3 regions of the Sphingobacterium sp. WM genome follow, and region 3 is predicted to be linked to each of the others. Evidence: riboswitches for the same ligand, from Rfam matches in the RefSeq annotation. Region 3 holds a riboswitch; each other region holds the start of a gene.
What was found. Region 3 has a riboswitch for S-adenosylmethionine ahead of PZ892_RS11890 (hypothetical protein). Riboswitches for the same ligand answer to the same signal wherever they lie in the genome.
Positions count from the first base shown of each region.

Region 1: another riboswitch for S-adenosylmethionine. It lies ahead of PZ892_RS05725 (O-acetylhomoserine aminocarboxypropyltransferase/cysteine synthase); the one in region 3 lies ahead of PZ892_RS11890 (hypothetical protein).
Region 2: another riboswitch for S-adenosylmethionine. It lies ahead of metF (methylenetetrahydrofolate reductase [NAD(P)H]); the one in region 3 lies ahead of PZ892_RS11890 (hypothetical protein).

Region 1 is NZ_CP120709.1:1,341,421-1,349,717, reverse strand. It holds gene ligA (NAD-dependent DNA ligase LigA) at 1-543, shown strand, start outside; gene dapA (4-hydroxy-tetrahydrodipicolinate synthase) at 573-1,451, shown strand; gene PZ892_RS05730 (hypothetical protein) at 1,542-1,973, shown strand; SAM riboswitch class I at 2,228-2,341, shown strand; gene PZ892_RS05725 (O-acetylhomoserine aminocarboxypropyltransferase/cysteine synthase) at 2,590-3,897, shown strand; gene metX (homoserine O-acetyltransferase) at 3,942-5,003, shown strand; gene PZ892_RS05715 (homoserine dehydrogenase) at 5,003-6,184, shown strand; gene PZ892_RS05710 (sigma-54 dependent transcriptional regulator) at 6,797-8,176, opposite strand; RNA gene rnpB (RNase P RNA component class A) at 8,220-8,297, opposite strand, start outside.
Region 2 is NZ_CP120709.1:3,598,476-3,606,772, forward strand. It holds gene PZ892_RS15380 (hypothetical protein) at 1-755, opposite strand, end outside; gene PZ892_RS15385 (DUF2723 domain-containing protein) at 704-2,053, opposite strand; gene metF (methylenetetrahydrofolate reductase [NAD(P)H]) at 2,190-3,146, opposite strand; SAM riboswitch class I at 3,194-3,292, opposite strand; gene rimM (ribosome maturation factor RimM) at 3,425-3,952, opposite strand; gene PZ892_RS15400 (30S ribosomal protein S16) at 4,087-4,623, opposite strand; gene PZ892_RS15405 (UvrD-helicase domain-containing protein) at 4,856-8,227, shown strand; gene PZ892_RS15410 (PD-(D/E)XK nuclease family protein) at 8,237-8,297, shown strand, end outside.
Region 3 is NZ_CP120709.1:2,779,258-2,787,554, reverse strand. It holds gene PZ892_RS11925 (DUF695 domain-containing protein) at 1-725, shown strand, start outside; gene PZ892_RS11920 (hypothetical protein) at 743-1,426, shown strand; gene PZ892_RS11915 (hypothetical protein) at 1,429-2,004, shown strand; gene idi (isopentenyl-diphosphate Delta-isomerase) at 2,063-2,584, opposite strand; gene PZ892_RS11905 (low specificity L-threonine aldolase) at 2,635-3,669, opposite strand; gene PZ892_RS11900 (DUF937 domain-containing protein) at 3,829-4,503, opposite strand; gene PZ892_RS11895 (DUF2891 domain-containing protein) at 4,570-5,682, shown strand; gene PZ892_RS11890 (hypothetical protein) at 5,744-6,007, opposite strand; SAM-I-IV-variant riboswitch at 6,068-6,162, opposite strand; gene rpoN (RNA polymerase factor sigma-54) at 6,210-7,673, opposite strand; gene PZ892_RS11880 (transglycosylase domain-containing protein) at 7,901-8,297, shown strand, end outside.

The DNA of each region.
Region 1 (8,297 bases), 1.4 Mb from region 3:
TCCATCGACAATATGATAAAGGGTATTGAACAATCCAAGAGCAAGCCTTTTGAAAAGGTATTATTTGGATTGGGTATTCGTCATATTGGAGAAACTGTTGCTAAGAAACTTGCACAGCATTTCAAAAATATCGATGCTATTCGATCTGCGAATGTTGATGAAATACTTTCGGTCCAAGATATTGGATTACGCATTGCCGAGAGCATCAATGCCTACTTGGTCAATCCAGAACATTGGGAAGAGATCGAGAAATTAAAGGCCATGGGCCTTCAGTTTGAGATTGAAGAGAAGGAAGTTGTTTTAGCTGGAGATAACTTATCAGGGAAGACCTTTTTAATTTCAGGCGTGTTTGCAGATTATTCAAGAGAAGAATTGACTGAATTAATCGAGGCTCATGGAGGCAAGATGATCAGCAGTATATCTTCTAAATTGAATTATTTGGTAGCCGGAGATAAAATGGGTCCTTCCAAGTTAGCGAAGGCTGAAAAATTGCAAATCCCAATGATTTCCGAGAGTGAATTATTGGCGATGATTAATAAATAGAATTAAAATAACAAAATATATAATAAACGATGAACGAGCTTCAAGGTGCGGGAGTAGCATTAATAACTCCATTTCACGCAGACGGCACAGTAGATTACGACACTTTAGGAAATTTGATTGATTTTCAAATTGAGGGTGGAATTGATTATTTAGTTTCATTGGGTACCACTGGCGAAACAGCGACCCTAACTCAAGACGAACGAAAGAAGGTGTGGCAATTTACTTCCAAACACGTGAATAAACGCATTCCTCTGGTAGCTGGTATTGGTGGGAACAACACCTATGAAATCGTGGAGCAGATCAAGAATTTTGAAACATTGGATTATGTTGCGATTCTTTCTGTATCTCCATATTACAATAAACCAACACAAGAAGGTATTTACCAACATTATAAAGCCATTGCCGAAGCTTCAAAACTTCCTATTATTCTGTACAATGTACCGGGAAGAACAGGAAGCAATATGACGGCAGCCACAACGGTTCGTTTAGCGAATGATTTTAAGAATATCATCGCGACCAAGGAAGCTTCAGGAAATTTTGCGCAGTTCAGTGAAATTCTTCGGGATATGCCTAAAGGTTTCCTATTAATTTCTGGGGATGATCCAGTTACTTTGCCAATGATGGCCATGGGTGCTGCAGGAATTATTTCGGTGGTAGGAAACGCCTACCCGACCAAGGTTTCAGCATTAGCTCATCTATGCCGCGAGGGCAATTTTGAAGAAGCTAGGGCCATTCATTTGGAATTATTAAGAATCATTGACCTGTGTTTTGTGGAAGGCAATCCTGCTGGTGTAAAATATATTCTTGAGAAAAAAGGAATCGGACAAGATCATGTACGCTTGCCTTTGGTACCTGTCGGTCCGAAGACAAGAGAAGCAATAGATGCAGAGATGCAGCTACTAGCATAAAAAAATAACAGGTTGGCAATGAAAATTGACCAACCTTTTTTATTTTTAGGTATTCTTTTTGTTACCAAAATAAAAACTGAATTAAGAAAAATGGAAACAACAAACCAACAACCTAGTAATCGAGGCTCAAAATTCAAGAAATTCATAAGCTGGTTACTTTTAGTCCTATTTTTAGGCTTTGCCGGATTCGTTTACTTTAAATATTACTTTGTATTTGGTGAAGGTGTTAAATCTGGAGTTCTTAATTACGCAGTGAAAAAAGGAAATCTATTTAAGACCTACGAGGGAAAACTTATCCAAGAGGGAATTCGTTCGCAAAAAACTGGTACAGGATTATCGAGCAATGAATTTGAATTCTCCATTGAAAGTGATTCTGTATTTCATGAGTTAGAATTAAATAGCGGAAAGGCATTTGATTTACACTACAAGGAGTATCACGGGGTTCTTCCATGGCGAGGAAATACGCGATATGTAGTGGACAAGATCATCCAAATGCGTGATGCTAAACCAAATAGCTTTTAAAAGCATTTAATGCCAAGACCAGGCATTGGAGCTTCAATTAATGAGATGGAATATTTCAATCATTAATTGAAGCTCTTTTTATTTGGCATTCCACACTAAAATTAACCCTTACTTATTTCCTTGAAGAACATGCTTTTAGCAGGTTTTCAACAATCTTTTTTGAAAAAGATTGCAAAATTAAATTTCGTGAACTATATTTGCGGAGTACTTCGATAGTGGTACGCTAATCATTACCTCTCTAAAAAGATGGTCTTGATTTATAAAGAAGTGGCGAGAGACTGGCTCAATGACCCACTGGCAACCTTCAATAAGAATTGAAAAGGTGCCAATTCCTGTCCGAGGCAATAAAGCCCAGGAGCATATAAATGAAATAGACTATGACTTCAAAATTTTCAAAATCGGAATTATTGTATCTTGTTGGAAAACCAGCAAAGAATCAACTTATTCAATTTATTTCTTCTTGTATTGCGGGTGCTGCACGAATGCGATAGCCGTCTGTAGATTTCTACACGATAGGTATTTATCGTGCGGGGAATCATGTAGTCGGCCAAATCATCAAGCAATCAAGGGATAAAAAAAATCATTCAATTTACTAACATCTATAATCAACATAAAAATGTCGGAAAACAAAAATCTTAAATTTGAAACATTGCAAGTACATGCAGGACAAGAAGTAGACCCTACAACTGGTTCAAGAGCATTACCTATATACCAAACCTCATCATACGTTTTTGAAAATGCAGAACATGGTGCAAACCTATTCGCATTAAAGCAATTCGGAAACATCTATACCCGGATCATGAATCCTACGACGGATGTTTTTGAAAAACGCATTGCAGCCTTAGAAGGCGGTGTTGCAGCACTAGCTGTTGCATCAGGCCAGGCAGCTCAATTTATTGCATTGACAAATATCCTTGAAGCAGGTGAAAACTTTGTTTCAGGAGCTAACTTATATGGTGGTACTTATAACCAATTCAAAGTATCATTCAAAAGATTAGGTATCGAAGCTCGATTTGCTGAAGAATCAGATGCTGATAAAATCGAAGCCTTGATCGACGATAAGACCAAAGCGATCTACGTAGAAACCATTGGTAACCCAAGCTATAATATTCCTGACTTTGAGCGCATTGCTTCCGTTGCGAAGAAACATGACTTACCATTGATCGTGGATAATACATTTGGTGCAGGAGGTTATTTGTTCAAACCTTTGGAACATGGTGCAAACGTTGTAGTAGAATCAGCAACCAAATGGATTGGTGGACATGGTACAAGTATCGGTGGTGTTATTATCGATGGTGGTAACTACAACTGGGGTAATGGTAAATTCAAGCAATTTTCAGAACCATCAGAAGGTTATCATGGTTTAGTATTTTCAGATGTATTTGGCGAAGATGGTCCATTTGGAAACATCCAATTTGCTATCCGTGCGAGAGTTGAAGGATTGAGAGATTTCGGCCCTGCCCTATCTCCATTTAATTCATTTTTATTGGTTCAAGGTTTAGAGACTTTATCATTAAGAGTTCAACGTCATGTGGACAATACTTTAGAAATCGCACAATGGTTAGATGCGCATCCACAAGTGGAGCATGTAAGCTATCCAGGTTTGAAAAACCATCCATATCATCAAAATGCTCAGAAATATTTGAAAAATGGATATGGGGCGGTTCTTTCATTTACAGTAAAAGGTGGAGTTGATAAAGCTAATGAGTTTATTGATTCGTTGGAATTGATTAGCCATCTGGCGAATGTTGGGGATGCGAAGACATTGATCATTCACCCAGCAGCAACCACCCACCAACAATTAAGTGCTGAGGCACAGAAAAAAGCAGGTGTAGAACCAGGTCAATTGAGATTGTCAGTTGGTATTGAACATATTGATGACATTAAAGCTGATCTAGCACAAGCATTTGACAAAATTAAATAAGGGGGGCCTTATTTAATTTTTATGGAGGAAGATAATTTAATAGAATGAGTGTAAAGACTTTCGGATATAGCCAAGACTTCGAATTAGAAAGCGGGAAAAAACTGGCAAATCTACAGATAGCTTACCATAGTTATGGAGAGCTAAACGAAGATAAATCCAATGTGATATGGGTTTGTCATGCTTTGACTGCTAATTCAGATGTATTTGACTGGTGGCCAGGATTATTTGGCGAGCATGAGTTATTCAATGATAAAGATTATTTTATTATTTGTGCCAATGTATTGGGTTCACATTATGGAACGACGAATCCCTTATCCATTGACCCCAATACAAACCTGCCCTATTATTCAGACTTTCCACAGTTCACCATTCGTGATATCGTAAAAGCCCATCAATTGCTGGCAGACCATTTAGGGATAAATGAAATAAACACTTTGATCGGTGGATCCTTAGGTGGGCAGCAGGCATTGGAATGGACGGTTGCAAAAACTATTAAAATCCATAACCTGATAGCCATCGGAACCAATGCGTTCTTTTCTCCATGGGGCATTGCATTTAATGAGAGTCAACGACTGGCAATTGAGGCAGATTCAACCTTTACTGAAAAAAGAGACGATGCTGGTATGAAAGGCTTAAAAGCCGCACGCAGCATGGCCTTATTATCTTATCGAACATACAATGCCTATGGCACCACGCAGGTAGAGTCTGACCATGATAAGACGGATGCCTATAAAGCATCTTCCTATCAATCCTACCAAGGCGATAAATTGGTGAGAAGATTCAATGCATTCTCCTACTGGTATCTGACCAAAGCCATGGACAGTCATCATTTGGGAAGAAGTAGAGGCCAGGTAGAACAAGTTTTACAATCCATCGAAGGAGTTAATGCCCTAATCATAGGAATTCCTTCGGATGTTCTCTTTCCGCCACAGGAACAAGAATTTATTGCTAAAAACATTCCACATGCAGAGTACTATGAACTACACTCCTTTTTTGGACATGATGGATTCTTGATTGAAACAAAAACCCTAACTCAAGTCATTGGAAACTTTCTTGAGAAAAATAATACAAAAGCAGAAAATCACTTAAATTTAATTAAAGAATAATGAGTAAGAAACTTACCATCGGGATGTTTGGATTTGGTGTGGTGGGACAAGGTTTATACGATATCATAAAAACAAAGAACCTAAACTTAGAGATTAAGAAATTCGTAATCAAGAATGCAGACAAGAAAAGGACATTGCCTGCAGAGTTATTCACTACAGATGCCAATGCGATTTTAAATGACCCAGAAATCAATACGGTAGTTGAATTAATTGATGATGCGGAAGCTGCTTTTGAAATTACAAAAAGAGCGCTGACAAGCGGAAAAAATGTAGTTTCAGCCAATAAGAAAATGATTGCAACCCATTTGGAAGAATTAACGGAGATTCAAAATCAACATGGGACTTCCCTATTGTATGAAGGAGCTGTTTGTGGAAGTATTCCAATCATCCGGAATTTAGAGGAGTATTATGACAATGAGCTGTTGCACTCTGTGAGTGGTATTTTCAACGGTTCATCAAACTATATCCTATCCAAGATCTTCAATGAAAATCAAAGCTATGATGCAGCATTGAAGAAAGCACAGGAATTGGGATTCGCAGAAACTGACCCAACCTTGGACGTGGGAGGATATGATCCAAAATATAAATTGGCTATCGTGGCATCACATGCTTACGGAATCTACATCAACCCGGATGAAATCCTTAATTTAGGTATTGACACCTTAGGAGATGCAGATATTCGCTATGCAAGGGAGAAGAATTATAAAATCAAATTGATTCCATTGGCGAAGGAAATTTCCAACAATAAAGTAGTTCTTTATGTGCTTCCGAAATTTATTTCAAAAGGCAATATCCTACAAAATGTTGAGAATGAGTACAACGGAGTATTGGTAAAAGCAGCCTTTGCAGATGAGCAATTCTTCTATGGTAAAGGTGCTGGCGGTCATCCTACAGGATCAGCGGTTCTATCCGATATCGCGGCCCTGAGATATGATTATAAATACGAGTATAAAAAACATTTAGAGGCACAGCAAGTAAGCTACTCAACGGATTATAGTTTTAAAGTTTATTTCCGTTACGAGGATGAGGATGTATTGGAAAACATTGAATTCAGCAGTATTTCAGAGCGTTTTTACAGTGATGATCATAAATACGTAATTGGGACAATCAACCTACAGGAAATTATTGCAAAACGTGAAATTATCCATCAACAAGGTAATTTCTTAGCAGAGATTCTATAAATTCCATTTTAAATTAAAATAGAAAGTGTTTTTCCTTAATTGGATTAACACTTTTTTATTTTTAGAGGCTAAACCTCTCTATTTTAGGGATAAAATTATTTGAGAGTAAAAATCTTCAACAATATTATTTTATTTATAAACGGGAAATTAATGGCTGCCTAAAAAGTAGGACAATAAATTGAAATTTAGACTAGGAAGTAAAAAATTTTTTACGATATTAGCTAATATTCCCCTACCTAGAGTAACATTCTTATTACATAGTAGTTTTTTGGCATTTAATAGGTTAAATATCTGTTAATACATTTGCTTTGTCATGGTTTTTGCTTTATATTATCAAATATTTATTATATAAACTTAAAAATCAAGGTGATCATGAGAAAGTGGAATGTGTTAGTACTACTAAATGCAGTATCTATTGGTTTGTTTGCACAAGACGGAACCAAAACTAGCACGAGCGAGGGATCTGCATTAACGTATGTAATTATCGGAATTATTGTTTTGACAGTAGCTATTTATATGTTATATAGCCGTCAAAAGAGAAAGTTTAACGATTAAAAACGTATTTAAAATACGAATAATAAAAAAGGCCTGATTTCATCAGGCCTTTTTTGATTAATCTCTTTTAAGTCCAAATTTTTCAATTTTACTATAAAGATGACTACGTTGAATATCTAAATCATCTGCAGTTTTGGATACATTCCAATTGTTTCTTTCCAACTTATATTTAATGAATTCACATTCAGAGAAGTCTTTGAAGTCTTGGAAGGAAGTAAATTGTTCCATATCAAAACCATTGGAGTTATGATTGGAGGAATGGTTATTTGAAGCTGCCGGTCCACCTGGGTTAGCAAATTTCAATACATCTTCTTCGGTGATTTTCTTATCACAAAGAATAATCAAACGTTCAATCATATTTCTTAGCTCACGGATATTACCTGACCAAGGCAAAGATTGCAAGGCTTTCATTGCATCTGCTGTAAAGGCTTTCACCGGCATACTGTATTCGGCACAAATCTCCTCACAGAACGCTGTTGCTAAGGTTGGAATATCGTCTTTTCTTTCGGCTAAGGAAGGAACGTGAATTAAGATAACGCTCAAACGGTGGAATAAGTCCATTCTGAAGTTACCATCTTCAATTTCTTTTAGTAAATCTTTGTTGGTCGCTGCAATAACACGAACGTTGACATCAATTTCCTTTTCACCCCCTACCCTTGTAATTTTATTTTCTTGCAAGGCTCTCAACACCTTAGCTTGGGCAGAAAGGCTCATATCACCAATCTCATCCAAGAATAAAGTACCATTATTAGCTTGTTCGAATTTACCGATACGTTGTTTTACGGCAGAAGTAAAGGACCCTTTTTCATGTCCAAATAGTTCAGACTCGATCAATTCAGAAGGGATAGCCGCACAGTTGACTTCGATCAAAGGCGAGCTGGAGCGCGTAGATTTCTCATGCAACCAACGAGCTACCAATTCTTTACCGGCACCATTGGCACCTGTAATCAATACACGAGCTTCTGTTGGAGCAACCTTTTCAATGGTATCCTTAATTAAACTAATACCTGATGAATCTCCTAGGATTTCTTTGGTTTTGGAAATTTTACGTTTTAAGACTTTGGTTTCTTTGACCAAGGAGCCTTTTTCCAGCGCGTTTCTAACGGTTATTAATAACCTATTGAGGTCTAGCGGTTTTTCAAGGAAATCAAAAGCACCTTTTCGAGCTGCCTCCACGGCTGTTTCGATGGTACCATGTCCGGAGATCATGATGAACGGGATATCGGAAAATTCTTTGGCTGAGGTCAGTACTTCCATACCGTCCATCTTATTCATCTTGATATCACATAATACCAAGTCGATTTTTTCCTTTTGTAAGATTTTCAGACCATCTTCACCGTTATCAACATCTAGGACCTTATAGTCTTCGTATTCCAAGATGTCACGTAACGAGCTACGAATTGGACGCTCATCATCTATAATTAAAATTGTTGTCATAATTAACACACTTGTTTATAGGCAATAGAAAATGTTTAAATAAAAAGAAGCAAACTTTGTAAGCCGGGTTCTGTATTCTAAAATAAGAATTTCTATCATTTATCTAGGTTTGCATTCACAT
Region 2 (8,297 bases), 820 kb from region 3:
TTCTTCACCTTATCAAAATCAAATCCAATCGGCAAGGCCTTAGATTGATTGACATCTTCCAAAGCTTGTTTGACATACCAATCAGAGGCTAAATAGCCATAATTGAGTACTCTAACATCAGTCCGAACTCCTTCTACCTCTTGTAAATACCATAAAGGAAAGGTATCATTATCGGCATAGGTGAAAAGTATAGCATTGGGTTCACATGAGTTCAAGGTGTTCAGAGCGACTTCCCTTGACATTCTTCGACCAGAACGGTCATGATCATTCCAATTTTCCTTGATCAACAAGACCGGTCCAGCAAACATTGAAAATGCAACCGATGAATAGGTTATTACTTTCATTGAAGCCTTACATCTTTTCTTCAAGAAATCAATGATACCGAGAACACCCAAGCCTATCCAAATAGCAAAAACATGGAATGAACCCGCATAAGAGTAATCTCGTTCTCTTGGTTGCAATGGCGTCTGGTTTAAATATAAAACTATGGCAAGACCAGTAAAGAAGAACAGAAGCCCCACAATGGTTGCATCTTGCTGATTCCGTTTTGCTTGCCAGATCAGGCCTGCAATCCCCAACAATAAGGGTAAAAAGAAATAGGTATTTCTACTTGGGTCTTTCCGCATGCTGTCGGAAATGGAATTCACACCGGGAAGTCGCAATTCATCCATAAAATTAATTCCCGAGATCCAATTTCCTGCGGTCAATTCACCTTGACTAGGTACATCATTCTCTGTCTTCCTACAAAATTCCACATGAAGTATCGCGAGTACATATGTCCCACCTGATAATTGAAAAAGAACTTCATATTATCCAGGAAAGTCGGATCTTCCCCATCCGCTAAATGCAGATATTGCTTGTAGAAAGATGCGTGCTTGGAACTATACAACCTTGGAAATAGGACTTCCTTATTATATTCATACCCTTTAAAATTCTCAAACTTACTATATTTTGTTTCATCTTTTCTGTATCCTACAGAGGGAATCACATCAGTAATTTGAGAATTAAAGGTCGGACCTTTAAAAAGAGGTTCTGATTGATATTGCTCCCGGCTCAGGTAGCCTAAAAAAGAAAAAACATTATCAGGATCATTATTATTCAATGTAATATTCGTTTGTGAACGAATTAATAACATGCTAAAGGAGGTAAACCCAAAAAACACAAGACAAGTTCCAAGGATTAGGAGGTTCAAAATCGGTTTATTTCTTTTAATGGAGTATACAATCCCAAAAACAGCGCCTGTAACCAACAATAACACAAAGAATATTATTCCCGAACCAAATGGCAATCCTAGTGAATTGACAAAGAAAAGGTCAAATTGAGAGGCAATTTTTACGGAATATTGGATAACTCCCCAAAGGATAAATGCTAGAATTAACACTCCCCAACCTAATGTTTTGGCAGCACCACCCCAGGTAACCTGCTTAGATTTTCGGAAGTAAACCAACAATGCCAATGCAGGAATGGTCAATAAATTCAGTAGATGAACCCCAATTGAAAGTCCCATTACATAGGCGATCAATAACAACCATTTATTTGAATCCGGTTCATCTGCCCTTCTCTCCCACTTCAGCGCTAACCAAAATACGATCGCGGTACATAAAGAAGACATGGCATATACCTCGGACTCTACGGCTGAATACCAAAATGAATCGGTAAAACTGTAGGCCAATGAGCCTACGATTCCTGCTGCAAAGATCTGAATAAATTGAAGTTTATTTCCTTCATTCTTCCCAATCAGTAATTTTCTGGCCAAAGCAGTAATGGTCCAAAATAGAAAGACAATAGTCAGGGCAGAACAAATGGCCGCTCCAATATTCATCCAATAAGCAACCAATTCCTTATTCCCAAAAGCCAAATTTGAAAAGATGTTTTGAATCAAAAGAAATAAAGGTGCCCCAGGCTGATGGACAATTTCAAGCTTATCCGATGCCGCGATAAATTCACCCGTATCCCACCAGCTTGTCGTTTGGTCTACCGTCATAAAATAAACGAGAAAAGCAATGAATCCACAAAGCCAGCCTAGAAGATTGTTGATTTTATTATAATTCATAGAAATAGGTATAAATAGATACTTAAAAATAAGAAACTAGAAACAGTAAAAATTGCCGTTAACATATTTTAACACAGGGCAATAAAAAAGACGAATGCTTTGCATTCGTCTTTTAATTTCTAAGTTTTATAGTCTATTAAACTAGTTTTTCTACGATATTTTTTGTGGGTCCAGGATTACTCATGGTATAAAAATGCAATACCGGCACACCAAAATCAATCAATTCTTTACATTGCTGAACCAACCACTCTTCCCCAACTTGACGAACATCAGCATTGGTTTTACAAGCCTCAACCGCATCACTTAAATCTTCTGGGATATCCAAATGGAAAATACGTGGCAAGGTAATTAACTGCTTTTTGCTGGTCAGTGGTTTCAATCCCGGAATAATCGGAACATGAATATCATTTTCACGGCATTTGTTCACAAACTCCTTATATTTCTCAACATTAAAAAACATCTGGGTTACAATGAACTCTGCACCCATTTCCACCTTCTTTTTCAACCATTTAAAGTCGGTATTAAAGTTTGGTGACTCAAAATGCTTCTCAGGATAGCCAGCAACACCGATACAGAAATCCGTTTTTTCCGAAGAACCAATATCCTCATGCAGGTAACTCCCTTGATTCATATCCACAACTTGTTGCAATAAGTCCGTAGCATATGCATGACCACCAACCGTAGGAATAAAATCTGCATCCCCTTTTCTAGCATCCCCTCTAAGCACCAAAACATTATCAATTCCCAAGAAATTCAGGTCGATTAAAGCATTTTCTGTTTCTTCTTTCGTAAAGCCACCACAGATTAAATGTGGAACAGCATCCACTTTATACTTACTCATGATTGCGGCACAAATAGCAACGGTTCCAGGTCTTTTACGGTAAGCAACCCTTTCTAATAGACCACTGGCATGTTGTTTATACAAGTAATCTTCACGATGATAGGTCACATCAATAAAGGGCGGTTTGAATTCCATTAGTTCATCCATGGTTTTGAAGATACTTTGAATTCCCTGTCCCTTTGCAGGTGGTAACAGCTCAAAAGAATATAAGGTTCTGCCTTTAGCGTTTTTGATATGATCTACGATTTTCATAAAAATATATTAAGGCTTAGAGAGAACACAGTGAATACTGATTCTTTGGCTTATCTTTCCCATTTGGGGTAGAATGTAGCACCTTGACTGGTGTCAGGTTGCTAAGGCTTCAGCGGGTCTAGTCCCTCTGCCTTTCTCTATAAGCGAGGGCTAATATCGTGAATAGCAAGTTAATCTCAAAATCTTTACCAAAAAACTTTCTTGAACAGCCTGATGATAAACAGAAAAAGGACGCTTTTCAGCATCCTTTTTCAATAATATTTTAGTCATAATAATCCTTATTGCTCCAAGTACATATCAATCAAGCCTTCTGGCAAATTCAAGACTATGATCTTTTCTTCAGGATCTATTCCAACGATAAAATCCTCATTTAAAGGAAACATCGCATCTTGTCCATCAATATTGACGGTTGCAATAAACTGCTGCGGCATCTCTTGAACATGGGTAATTTCCCCCAACTCACCTTCATCCTCTTCGATCGCCAGATAACCCACTAAATCATGATAGGTAAAATCATCCGGGTCACGAACTGGCATTTTATCGTTAGGAAGATAGATTTGCTTTCTTAACAAAGGTTGAGCTTTGTCAATATGGTCAATATCCTCAAAGTTGACATAGGCAGTACTGTTATTCTGCATTTTAATTTTCTCCACAAAGAAAGGAACCAATTTCTTGTCCATTTCCAAGAAAACTACATCCAGATCAAGGTCCATATAGTTATCAAATTCAAAAAACAATTGCAGCTCGCCCTTCAATCCTCGGGTTTTACTGACATAACCGATATAAAAACATTGATCCTTTGTCATACTATAAAATTAATCGTCAAAAATACGGAAAACTTTTCCTTTCATCGGTTTGGGAATAGATATTATTTGCTCCTCAGGCACAAAAAAGCCGGAACATAGAATGGTCCGGCCAATTTGAATACTTTATGAAGAGATTATCCTTCAGTTTCTTCAGTGTTTTCAGTAGCTTCAGCAGCTTCTTCTGCCTCTTCTGTAGCTGTTTCTTCAGCAACAGGAGCATTTTTAGCAGCGATAGCAGCAGCTCTGTCTTCTTTTTTCTTAGCTTCAGCAGCTAAAGCAGCTTTCTTAGTTTCTTCTTTAGATTTTGCTAAGCCTGATTTTTTACCTTCGATTTGAGCATCTTTACCTTCAGCCCAAGTAGCGAAAAGTTCTTCAGCTTTAGCCTCATCGAAAGCACCTTTTTTCACACCACCTTGTAAGTGTTTTTTGTATAAAACACCTTTGTAAGAAAGGATAGCACGAACAGTGTCAGTAGGTTGAGCACCTTTGTTTATCCAGTCTAATGATTTTTCAAAATCCAAAACGATAGTTGCTGGATTAGTGTTTGGGTTGTAAGAACCTAAACGCTCGATGAATTTACCATCACGTGGAGCACGTGCATCTGCTACTACTACGTGGAAAAAAGGTTTTCCTTTTTTACCATGTCTTTGCAATCTGATTTTAGTTGCCATGTTTTTTCTTTATTTATGTATTCAACATATCCCCCGTTGCTACATGCAGGAGGGGACGCAAAGATACAAAGTATTATTAATTAATACAATAGAATAATTAATAGCCTTTTTCTCTCCAAAAACAAACTAGCTATCAACTTAAAAACCACCCCAAAACCGACTAATTCATTAAAATATTTTAGTAATCTCAATAGAATACCGATATTCAAATACTTCAAACCATTGACATCTTATGCAAAGAATTGCTCCCTTAAAGATTGTAAAGGCTTCTGCTGGATCCGGAAAAACATTTAGTCTGACTGTTCACTATCTGACTTTATTGCTATCTAAAGAAAGTAGTTACCGTGAAATTCTCGCCGTTACGTTTACCAATAAGGCTACTGCCGAAATGAAAGGTAGAATAATGACCGTATTGCATGGACTTGCTATTGCTGATCCCAAAAAAGAAATCGAACAATATAGGAAGCAACTATTAGCACAAAACGCTAATTGGAATCCACAACTGATTCAAGAAAAAGCCAATCGCATTTATCGCAGAATCCTGCATGATTATAGCCACTTCTCTGTAAGCACAATCGATGGATTCTCCCAAAAGGTAATCCGCAGCTTTACTTACGAACTGAATCTGGATTCAGCTTATGCAATAGAAATGAATAGCAACAAGGTAAAACGTGATTTAACCGTCATGCTAAACCAATTGTTGGATGAACGACCAGATTTGCTTGAATGGATTATCAACTATGCCGAGCAAAAGATAAATAACAATGAAAACTGGAATTACAGGCATCAATTGATGAGCTTGGCAAGTCTCATATTTTCGGAGAACTTCCAAGAGTTTGACAGCTATATGATTTCTGCAGATACTCACAAAATCTTCAACCTGTTGAATAGTGAGATTGAAGAAAAAACAAAGACTTTTCTGGATGCATTGAATCAAGGCCTAGAAGCTTTTAAAGCAGTTTATCGAAGTCTGAATATCGATGAATCGGAAATGAAGGGCAAATCCAGAAACAAACTGGTGTCTGCGAGTAAGATCAATGTAGATCTCCGAAAAATATCAATCTCCGACATTCAGGGCAGGATTTTCGATAAGTTCGCTGAACTAATAGATAATGAAGATGCCTTTACCGATGGGAATAAAGAGGTACGATATGATTATATGCAGGGAATTCGTCCGGCGATAGATGCTATTCTGGCATTAGAACAGCATTTCGCACTCTATATTGCCTACCAATCGGTACAGACCAACTTATATTTCCTTCGTTTATTAAAAGAAATGAGTGACCTCCTGAGTCAGTGGAGAAAAGACAACTCGGCCCAACTGATATCTGATGCTCAAATTCTATTAAATAAATTAGGACTCGATGAACATAGCGACCCCACTTTTATCTGGGAAAAAATCGGCAATAAGTACAATTACTTCCTATTCGATGAATTTCAAGATACTTCCAGGATACAATGGAAAAATTACAGCCCGCTCCTGCTGAATGCCTTGGCGGATGCTACTGGAAAAATATCAGAGCACCTCGTTGTAGGTGATGTGAAACAAAGTATTTACCGCTGGAGAAATGGTGATTGGCGGATTTTATTGCAACAAATAGACCAGCAGGTTTCTAGTAATTTCCATCTTGATGCTCAGAATGTCAAGGAGTTTATTGAAAACGGAACTTTGGACACTAATTTCCGCAGCCTCCCCAACATTATTAATTTCAATAATTACTTATTTGAAAAAATCCCTTCTCTCCTTCAACAAGTACTGAACGACAAGGTTGCTGAAAGCTTGAATGAAGAGGGTTTGATATGGTGGAATGAAACAGGCAACAACAACTTACTGATTAAAGCCTACGAAAACAGCAAACAACTAATTCCTCAAGAAAAACTTGAAACGGGACTACCACAAGGGAATATTGAAATCAATTTCTTCCCGGTTAGTGATGGTCGAGCGAGAAACAACCAGGTGATGGAAGAATCGGTGGAAGCACTTTGTCAAAAGATTGCCGAGTGGATCCGTTCTGGAAAATATAAACCAGCCGATTTAGGCATCTTGGTAAGAAGTAATGCGCAGGCGAAATTGGTCATCCAAGAACTTATGCGCTATAAAAATTCGGAAAACTTAGATTTTGAAGTTATTTCCGGTGATGCCCTGAGTTTAATCTCCAACCATGCGGTTGGGCTGATTATTGAAACCTTGAGAGCATTAGTTTTTCAATCTGAAAAACATGTTTTGCACCATGCAAATATGGCTTACCTGTATCAGTTGGCTCAAGGCAAATCCTTTTTTGAAGAGTCTAACTGGCTAAAATTCAAGAATAATAAACTGAATGAACTTTCGTCCGTATTACCAACAGCATTAATCGAAAACTGGAGTCAGCTGCAGAAAATGCCTTTGGTTCATTTAGTAGAAAAACTAATTGAAACCTATCATTTAGGCGATGCTGGTAGTATTCATCTTCCCTATTTGTTAGCATTTAAAGACCAGGTTACTGCTTTTTCAACACAAGGTGAAAGAGGTATTATTCAATTCTTGGAGTACTGGGATGAAGATGGCGAAAAAGCTGTCCTACCTTCCAATGATAAGGTCGATGCTATTGAGGTCAGCACTATTCATAAATCAAAGGGCTTAGCCTACGAGGTGGTTATGATTCCATTTTCATCATGGAAATTGGATGGATTGACAAACGGCGATTTCTGGATCAATGTTCTAGAGAGTCCATTTTCAGACCTCGGAAAAATACCTGTAAAATATACCCAGACCTTAGGAAAATCCATCTTCTACAAGCAATACTTTGAGGAGATGCTTTTCAATTATATGGATGCCTTAAATACATTCTATGTAGCGACCACACGTGCCAAAAGTCACCTATATATTTCCGCACCTCAGTTCAAAGAAACTGTGGATAAAAAAACAGGAGAAATCTTAGGCGCAGAAGTTAAAAATGAATTTATTAGTGACTTGCTGATTCAGGCTTTATCGGATACCCATTCTTCATTTCAATTAGAGAATAATTCACTTTCCCTCATTGATCCTGAGGGAAAAGCAAAGGTGAAGTCCAAGAAAGATTCTGATCAGGAAATCAAAAAAATCTCCCTTGATTATTATCCGCAATCCTTGGCTTTAGAAAGTGCCCTTGAGAAATCTACTTCCAGAACCATCAACACAATACTGATGTTGGAAAAAGCCGCTCAATATGGGGTTTTAGCTCATGAGATCATCTCGCTGGTTAAAGAGGAGTCCGAGATTGATCCTCTGGTCAATCAATACATAGCAGAGGGCATTTTGGCTGTCGATGAGAAAGACCTGTTATTAGAAGAAATTCAACAGATCTGGAACCATCCTGTAATCAATCAATGGTTAACCGGAGATTATAAAATATGGAATGAATCCAGCATTATCCTTGAAGACGGAAGCACACAGCGACCTGATAAAGTATTTACAAAGGATAACGAGACTATTGTCTTGGATTTTAAATTCACACAAGGAGATTATATCAATCATAAAACACAGGTAGGACGATATATGAACGCATTAAGCAATGTTGGCTACAGCAATATCAAAGGATATTTATATTATGCGAAATCCAAGGAATTAGTAGAGGTGAAATAATTAGATTTTATGGAAAAAGCATTCTTAAGATTAGTAGCAGAAGATATCCAAACGAGGTTTGGACAGGAAA
Region 3 (8,297 bases):
CAAGAATAAATAACCAACAAACTTCGGTGATTGTAGATTTAAATATTGCTAAGATTGCTCCTGTGAAAGTCTTGCCTGAAGTTTTCTACCTGATAATTCCCTTTGATTTTGCGAATGATAATGGACTTCCTAGTTTGGAAAGTTACAAGATGATCAAACAAATTGAAGATGAAATCGCTGAATTAAATCATCGCTTCGCAGAAAACCTCCTCCATGTTGCCACTTTGACCATGAATTCGGAACGCTTACAAATGTATTACTGTAGCAAAGTTGATGATAGTAAAGTATTCTTAGCGCAAATCGATAAAGCATTCAATCACCAACTTACTTATCAAATAGATCATCGCGCTGATCCTGATTGGAGCGACTATTTCAATCTAGCTTACCCATTGCCGTTTCAATTGGAGATGATTAAAAATAGGCTGGTATTAAGAAAGCTTACTGAAGCTGGTGATAATCTCGTGAAATCTCGAAAAGTTAACCATTATCTAGTTTTCAACGCTGAGAAGGATGCGGGTCATTTTATGGAATTTGCAGAAAATGAACGTTTCGTCTTGTTCATGATGGAGAAACGTGGTGATCAATGGAAATTGGGGATTTCCAGGAATGATTATGTTTCCTATGAGCAGATAGATGAATTGTGCCTGCCTCTATGGGAAAAGGCGCAAGTATATAATGGAACTTATAATGGCTGGGAATCTGAAGTTATTATATCTCAGGCTTAATTCAAGAATAAATTAATATGTTTTTTAGAGTAGATAGAGTTAAATACGCTTCCTATGTTGCAGATCATTTGCAAAATCCGGTCAATGCCAATAACCCTATGATTATTGTTTATTATAGGAATTACTTTGGGACAGCCCTGTTAACAGGCTATGCCAAAAATTCGGAAGCTGTTTATTATGATAATATCACTGGAAAAACCATTTCTAGAAGAAAATGGACCGATGAAATGAAGAATTATGCGAAGGAGTGCGAAAAACATGTGCCTGCAGCTCCACATCGATTCAAACCCACCATCTTTGGCTATATTTTCCTATTGGGAATGGTCGCTTTATTCGCCTATCTGACTTATGACTCCTTCCTGAAACCTAATCCAAATATCAATCCTGAAAATCCACCAATGGCTCAAAAAATAAATGCTGGAGATTTATATTTTGGACGATTTCTAGAACGTGATCCGGTTTCTAAGGTTTTCAAAGGAGCTGGATTCTCTTGGTTTAAATTTATCGATGCCGGAGAAGGAAGCATCTTAATTTCTAGAGCAAGAGAAAAAAGTAGTAGCGTCAAACCTTCAATTGAAATGAATAGCACGGATTTTGAAGAGGAAACTATTCCAATGAAAAAAATCGAACATGGAGACTATCAGATTGATCTCGTTTCCGAAGACGGTAGTTTAGAGCTTAGTTTGACAGAGAAAAAATAAAAATGGGAATTAAAGAGGGTATTACAGGGAAAAAAGTGATTAAAATATTTATTATTTGTATTGTAGTAGGATTCTTGTTGTTTGTCTTAGCAATTATACAAACCGTAAAAACAAAATCAACCAACATTAGTAAAAAAGCTCCTTACAAAGAAATAATTGGCAAAGAACTGATTACAAAAAGACCAATCCGATTATTTATGGAGAAAAATCCGGTCAAAAAGGATTACCCTTATGCCTTGTCTGATACAAATCAGGCGTATTGGAATTCCTATATGGCTAGCCTGGGAGCAGAAAACCCAGAAATAAAATTAAGTGATTCGGTCGATGCTAATTCCAAATTAGTCTTCGACAAAGCAGTAATGTACACAAATGGAGTTTCTGGATCTTCAGATCCTCGATTGTTTGGAACATTGAGTACCCCCGAAGGAAAAACTTATAAAGTTGAATTTCGATGGGGTAAATATGACTATAATTACCCTTGGAAAGTTTCTCAGAGAGGCTATCTGTTTGAATTGGCACCATGGCAAACCGCGTTAGATACCTCACATTATTATTTACCTAATGCTGAATGGTGGTAGGAATAAATATTAAAGATATAGCAGGCATAAGAGGTTTTTATACTTCTTATGCCTTTTTTTATGCTAAATATTGTTTGATTTTAGGAAAGATTAATTTAAACCAAAAGGTATAATTTTCCGGATTTTCTGCAAGGTCTCGCTCCAATTCCTCTTTAGGGATATACTTTAAATTCTTAACTTCCTCAGGATTTGGATTTGATATTTCCTGATTATATCTACCTACAAAAATATGGTCATATTCATTCTCCCATAGACCATTATCTAACTCTTCCTCATAACTCAACTGCAGGATTTCCTCAATGTCAATATGAATGGCCAACTCCTCAAAAGTTCTCCTTTTTGCAGCATCTATGGTAGACTCTTTAGGTCTTGGATGCCCACAACAGGCATTTGTCCATAGACCCGGACTATGGTATTTTGAGTCGGCTCTTTGTTGCAAAATAATGTTTCCAGACGCATCCAAAAGAAAAACCGAAAATGCTCGGTGTTTCTTATTTTGAAGATGAGCCTCTTGTTTTTCCATTTCACCAATTTCACGATCATCCTGATCAACAAGGATCACATATTCTTCGACTATCATTGCTTAGATTTAGGGTATTCTCCTAAAATAAGGAATTCATCTAACTTAACCTAAATTTCTACTTGAAGATCGGAGATGAAACTATCAACCCAAGATTCCTCTGTTGCCCAAGAGGTAACAATCCTAACTACGGCTTGGGAGTCGTCAAGCTTTTGCCAAACATAAAACTCATATTTTTCCATTAGTCTTTTAATAACTGTTAAGGGTAGGATTGGAAAAAGCTGATTGCTGACTGGTCGACTCGCAAATGAATAGCCTTGTTGTTTTAATGCTTCTGCAAGTTTGCTTGCCATAGCATTGGCATGCTTGCCAAGATCAAAGAAAAGATCATTCTCAAATAAAGCATAGAATTGAGCTCCTAAAATCCTGCCTTTCGCCATTAAAGCTCCTTTTTGCTTAATGTAATAATCAAAGCCCTCTGCTAAAACAGAATTCTTAAATACTATAGCCTCACCTAAAAGCGCTCCATTTTTTGTTCCTCCAATGTAAAACACATCCGCTAATCTGGCGATCACCTCAATACTTACATCACTGGAAGGGGAGGTGAGAGCAGTGGCCAACCTTGCTCCATCGATAAAGAATTTTAACTGATTTTCCTTACAGAAGAAAGCAATCTCCTCAATTTCTCGCTTACTATAAATACTACCAATCTCGGTACTTTGCGAAATATAAACCATTGCTGGTTTTACCATATGATTGTCCGTATGGACATCTAAAACGGATTGTATACCTGCTACTGTTATTTTCCCTTCCTTATTCGGGATACAATTGATTTTATGTCCCGTATTTTCTATGGCACCTGTTTCATGAACCTCAATATGTCCCGAGTCTACTGCTATTACAGATTCATAGGGTTTTAACAAATGGCTAATTACCAATAAATTTGCTTGGGTACCTCCAGAAACAAAAAATACCTCCGCATCATCGTTGGAAATACGTTTTTTAATAAAACGCTTCGCAGCCTTACTTAATTTATCATCGCCATAACCTGCCTCTTGGTCTAGATTGGTTTTTAAAAGTAGATTTAGAATATTGGGATGTGCTCCTTCTGAATAATCATTCTTGAAGCTAATTTTTAATTCCATAGGGTAAATATAATCGTTTTTGGAATTCGAAAATTGAAATCTTTAAGGATTGAGAGTTTAAAAGGCGGAAATTTTACGCTTTAAAGGAATGGAATATCCCTAAAAATAAAAAAGGATTGTTCGTGATGATCAATCCTTTAAGAGATATGTTTTCTGTGCTTATTTTCCAAACATGCCTGCCAGGCTATCTAAAATACTTCCTTTGGCATTATTGTCATTTTTCTGATCAAAGAATTGCCCAACTAAATCCCCTAATCCGCCTCCAATATTTGGTTGTGCATTACCGGTTGAATTTGAAGATCCAGCACCCAATACACTTCCAATCAAATCGCCGATACCACCACCGGAAGCACCTGCGTTTGAAGATCCTCCACCTAAAATACTTCCCAATAAATCGCCAATGCCGCCAGAGGAACCGCCGTCAGATTGTTTTTTCTTGCCCAAATAACCCATTACTAATGGCGCTAAAAGGGCCAATATACCACCAATTTTTCCAATGCTAATTCCCGATTTCTCAGAAAGGGATTGCTTAACCGTTTCGGTGTTCTTTCCGAAAATATGGTTCACAATTTTATCTTCGTCTTCAGTAGGTCCTTGATTGAATAATCCTGCTAGATTATCAAAAATCCCTCCTGAATGTGAGTCTAATGCGTTTTGAATGCCTTGAGCTTGTTCAGGACTTTTCTGTGCATTGTAATTTAATGCCGACATCATTAACGGAATTGCAGCCGAAACTACCCATTGCGTTTGATTCTTGTCTAGTCCTAATTTTTCAGATATCCCTTCAGTAGCTTGGGAACCAATACTTCCTGAAATTAAATCACTAATGTTCATACTGTAGATTGTTATAGTTTATAAATGTTATTTTTATAACTCAAATATATTGCCAATTTTACTAGTATGAAAAAAATATGTCTAAACATCCTTGTGGGTGTAGCCTTACTTCTAATAAGCTGTTCTAATGAGTCTAAAACCAGGGAAAACCCTGAAGGAAAGAAATATGAAAATGTAACATTATCTCCTGATCTCGCGAAGATTATATATGATATGCCAACGCATTGTATCCCAGTTGAATATCCAAATAAATTAGGCCAAGTTCTAGGTTCGGATTCTGACCTGAAATCCCCTAAAAAACTTAGACCGGTGTTCTATGGTTGTTTTGATTGGCACTCCTCCGTACATGGATACTGGTCGGTAATTAAACTTTTAAAGCAATTCCCTGAATTGGATAAGGAAGGGACTATGCGAAAGGTCTTGAATGATCATATCACAGCCGAAAATGTAGCCACTGAAATAGCTTTTTTCAATGATAAGAATAATTTAAGCTTTGAAAGAACTTATGGATGGGCTTGGTTATTTAAACTTCAGGAAGAATTGTACAACTGGGAAGATCAGGATGCTAAAAGGTGGAAAACTAACCTACAACCTTTGGTCGATTTATTGGTTTCAAAATATATTGAGTACCTACCTAAACTTGTTTACCCAATCCGAGCTGGTCAACATGATAATTCTGCCTTTAGCTTATCCTTATCCTTGGATTATGCCAATACCGTCGGGAACGAGGAATTCATAAAAGCCATCAAAGAAAATTCTACCCGTCTATTCCAAGCTGATAGAAATTGTGATTTAGCTTATGAGCCAAGTGGTTATGATTTCCTATCTCCATGTTTGGAGGAAGCATTCCTAATGAGTAAAATAATGGATAAAACTACTTATATGAACTGGTTGAAAGAGTTTATGCCCGATTTATTCAGCCAAAAGTTTGAATTGAATCCAGCAATTGTAAAAGATAGAACAGATGGAAAATTGGTTCATTTGGATGGATTGAACTATAGTCGCGCTGCATGTTTATCTGGAATCTCCAAAATGGATCCAAGCTTGGAACATCTTCAAGCAAATGCGGTAGAACATTTTAATTTTTCTATTAAAAACCTAAGCAAGGAAGATGATTATATGGGAAGTCATTGGTTGGGAACATTTGCTTTGTACGCAATTAACGTATTGAATAAATAGCTTATGAAATAGAACATTGAGATGAGAATTTTATTTTCTCATCTCAATGTTTACTATTGCTTTAACAAATAGGAATTAGTTTATTCTCAGATAATTTTACAGGAACTCTTTGAATTTGGGTAAATCCATCTTCAGTACTGATGATTGCTGAAAGGTCTATTCCGCGATTGGACAAGGTGCTCAATAGGGCAGTCCTAAAGGCAGTTTTGTTGGTTCCCCAATTGGAATTCACCAAGTCATTGTTCAAAATGACCAATTCATTGTTGGAATAATGGTGGAATTTCTCCACTAAATGTTGATGTAAGGGTTTTGTTGTGTTGGACATACAATTAATGTTTAAAGTGTTTAACCATAATTGCATTCAGAGACGTCTATTGGACCTTGCAAGATTCGTTTATTTTGGCTGCTCGCCCGTATCGATTTACCACCGCGGTGACTCCCACTCGGTTGGTATTGCTTACGCAATTCTGAATACTCTACAAACTTAGTAGATTATATTTTATTATGCAAGAAAATTTTTGAAAATTCTATAATTCTTTTCTTAGACGTGCCACAGGGATGTTCATCGCTTCCCTATATTTCGCAACCGTACGACGTGCAATCGAATAACCCTTTTCTTTCAGAATTTCAGTCAGCTTTTCGTCTGCCAAAGGCTTTCTCTTATCTTCGTTTGCAATACATTCCTCCAAAATCTTCTTGACTTCCTTGTTGGAAACCTCTTCACCTGATTCTGTTTGAATAGCTTCGGAGAAGAATGATTTTAATAAGAATGTGCCAAATTCCGTTTGCACATATTTAGAGTTTGCAACCCGCGAAACAGTTGAAATATCCATTTCGATTTTGTCGGCTATGTCCTTTAAAATCATTGGCTTCAGCATTCTGTCATCTCCGGTTAGGAAATAATCATATTGATATTCCATGATTGCGTTCATGGTTTTCAATAGGGTTTGTTGTCTTTGTTTGATAGCATCGATAAACCATTTTGCTGAATCCAGTTTTTGTTTTACAAATTGAACTGCTTCACGCATTTTTTTGTCGTTTTTCTCCGCTTTTTCATAATGCTCAAACATCTCCTGGTAGGAGCGGGATACCCTTAATTCTGGGGCGTTACGTCCATTAAGAGTGAGGTGCAGGACACCATCATTATTTGAAATATGGAAATCCGGAATAATCTGTAATTGCTTTCCAGCAACAGCACCTGAGTCTCCCGGTTTTGGGTTAAGCTTTAATATTTCATTTACGATCTCTTTTAACTCCTCGGAATTTACCCCAAGTTGCTTTTCGATTTTATCGTAATGTTTTTTGGTGAATTCATCCAGATAATTCTCAACAACTTGCATCGCCTGTTGAATGATCGGATTAGTCTGGTCTTTCTTACGTAATTGGATAGCTAAGCATTCCTGAAGGTTTCTTGCGCCAATTCCTGGAGGATCAAAGGATTGTACAATCTTCAGCATCTCCTCAACTTCATCTTCTTCGACAATGACGTTCTGTGAAAATGCAAGGTCATCGATTAAGGATAGAATAGGTCTTCTTAAGTAGCCATCATCATCTAATGAGCCAATGATTTGTTGACCAAGAACATAATCCTTGTCCGATAGCGCCAAGAGGTCTAGCTGATTCTGTAGGTTCTCAAAGAATGAATCCTGAACGGCAATAGGAATCTCCTTTTTCCCTTCGTCATCATCATGGTCATAGCCACCGCCATAGTCCTTATAATCATCTTCTTGTATGTATTCATCCACGCTAAACTCATCGTCATAGCTGTTGTCTTCCATATTGAAGTCATCATCAGGATCCTTGTCAGGATACTCCTCAACCGGTTCATTCATGTTAGTCAAACTTCCATCTTCCAAAGCAGGGTTCTCTTCAAGTTCCTCCTTGATCCGTGCATCTAATGAAACAGTAGGTACCTGAAGCAATTTGATAAATTGAATTTGTTGCGGTGAAAGTTTCTGTAATAATTTTTGTTGTAATGTTTGTTTTAACATGTCCCCGATTAATAAGTCAGGTAAAAATAGGGAATAATATTCAATTTGATAAGAATGTAAGCAACAAAAGAATTTTTAGGTACAGTTTTTGCTAATATAAATGCCGGAAAAACAGCCTACTTAAAAACCAAAAAATACATTTGTTAAATTTCGTTAATTTTCGTTCTAAGCTTCATTTTTGAGCGAATTGCTATGATTTTTTCCAAAGTTTTGTTCATATTTACCGTATGTTTAAACGTGTCCGGAACAAATTTTTGCGTATCGCACTGATTGTTATTTACTTTATTATCTTATTCACTTGTGCGGTTCAAATAAACTTCTTAGGATTGTTCGGATCATCACCTACGAAGAAGGAAATATTGTTGCCCGAATTAAACGTCTCTTCTGAATTATTTACCGCCGATTCCGTATTACTTGGTCGTTACTACAAGCAGGACCGCGACCCTGTACCTTACGATAGTATTTCCCCTAATATTGTTAATGCCCTGATTGCTACTGAGGATGTTCGTTTTAGAAAACATCATGGGGTAGATTTTATTGGTTTATTTGGTGGGGTGTTCTCCACTTTGAGTGGAAGCGACCGCGGTGCCAGTACAATTACTCAACAACTTGCCAAAAACCTGT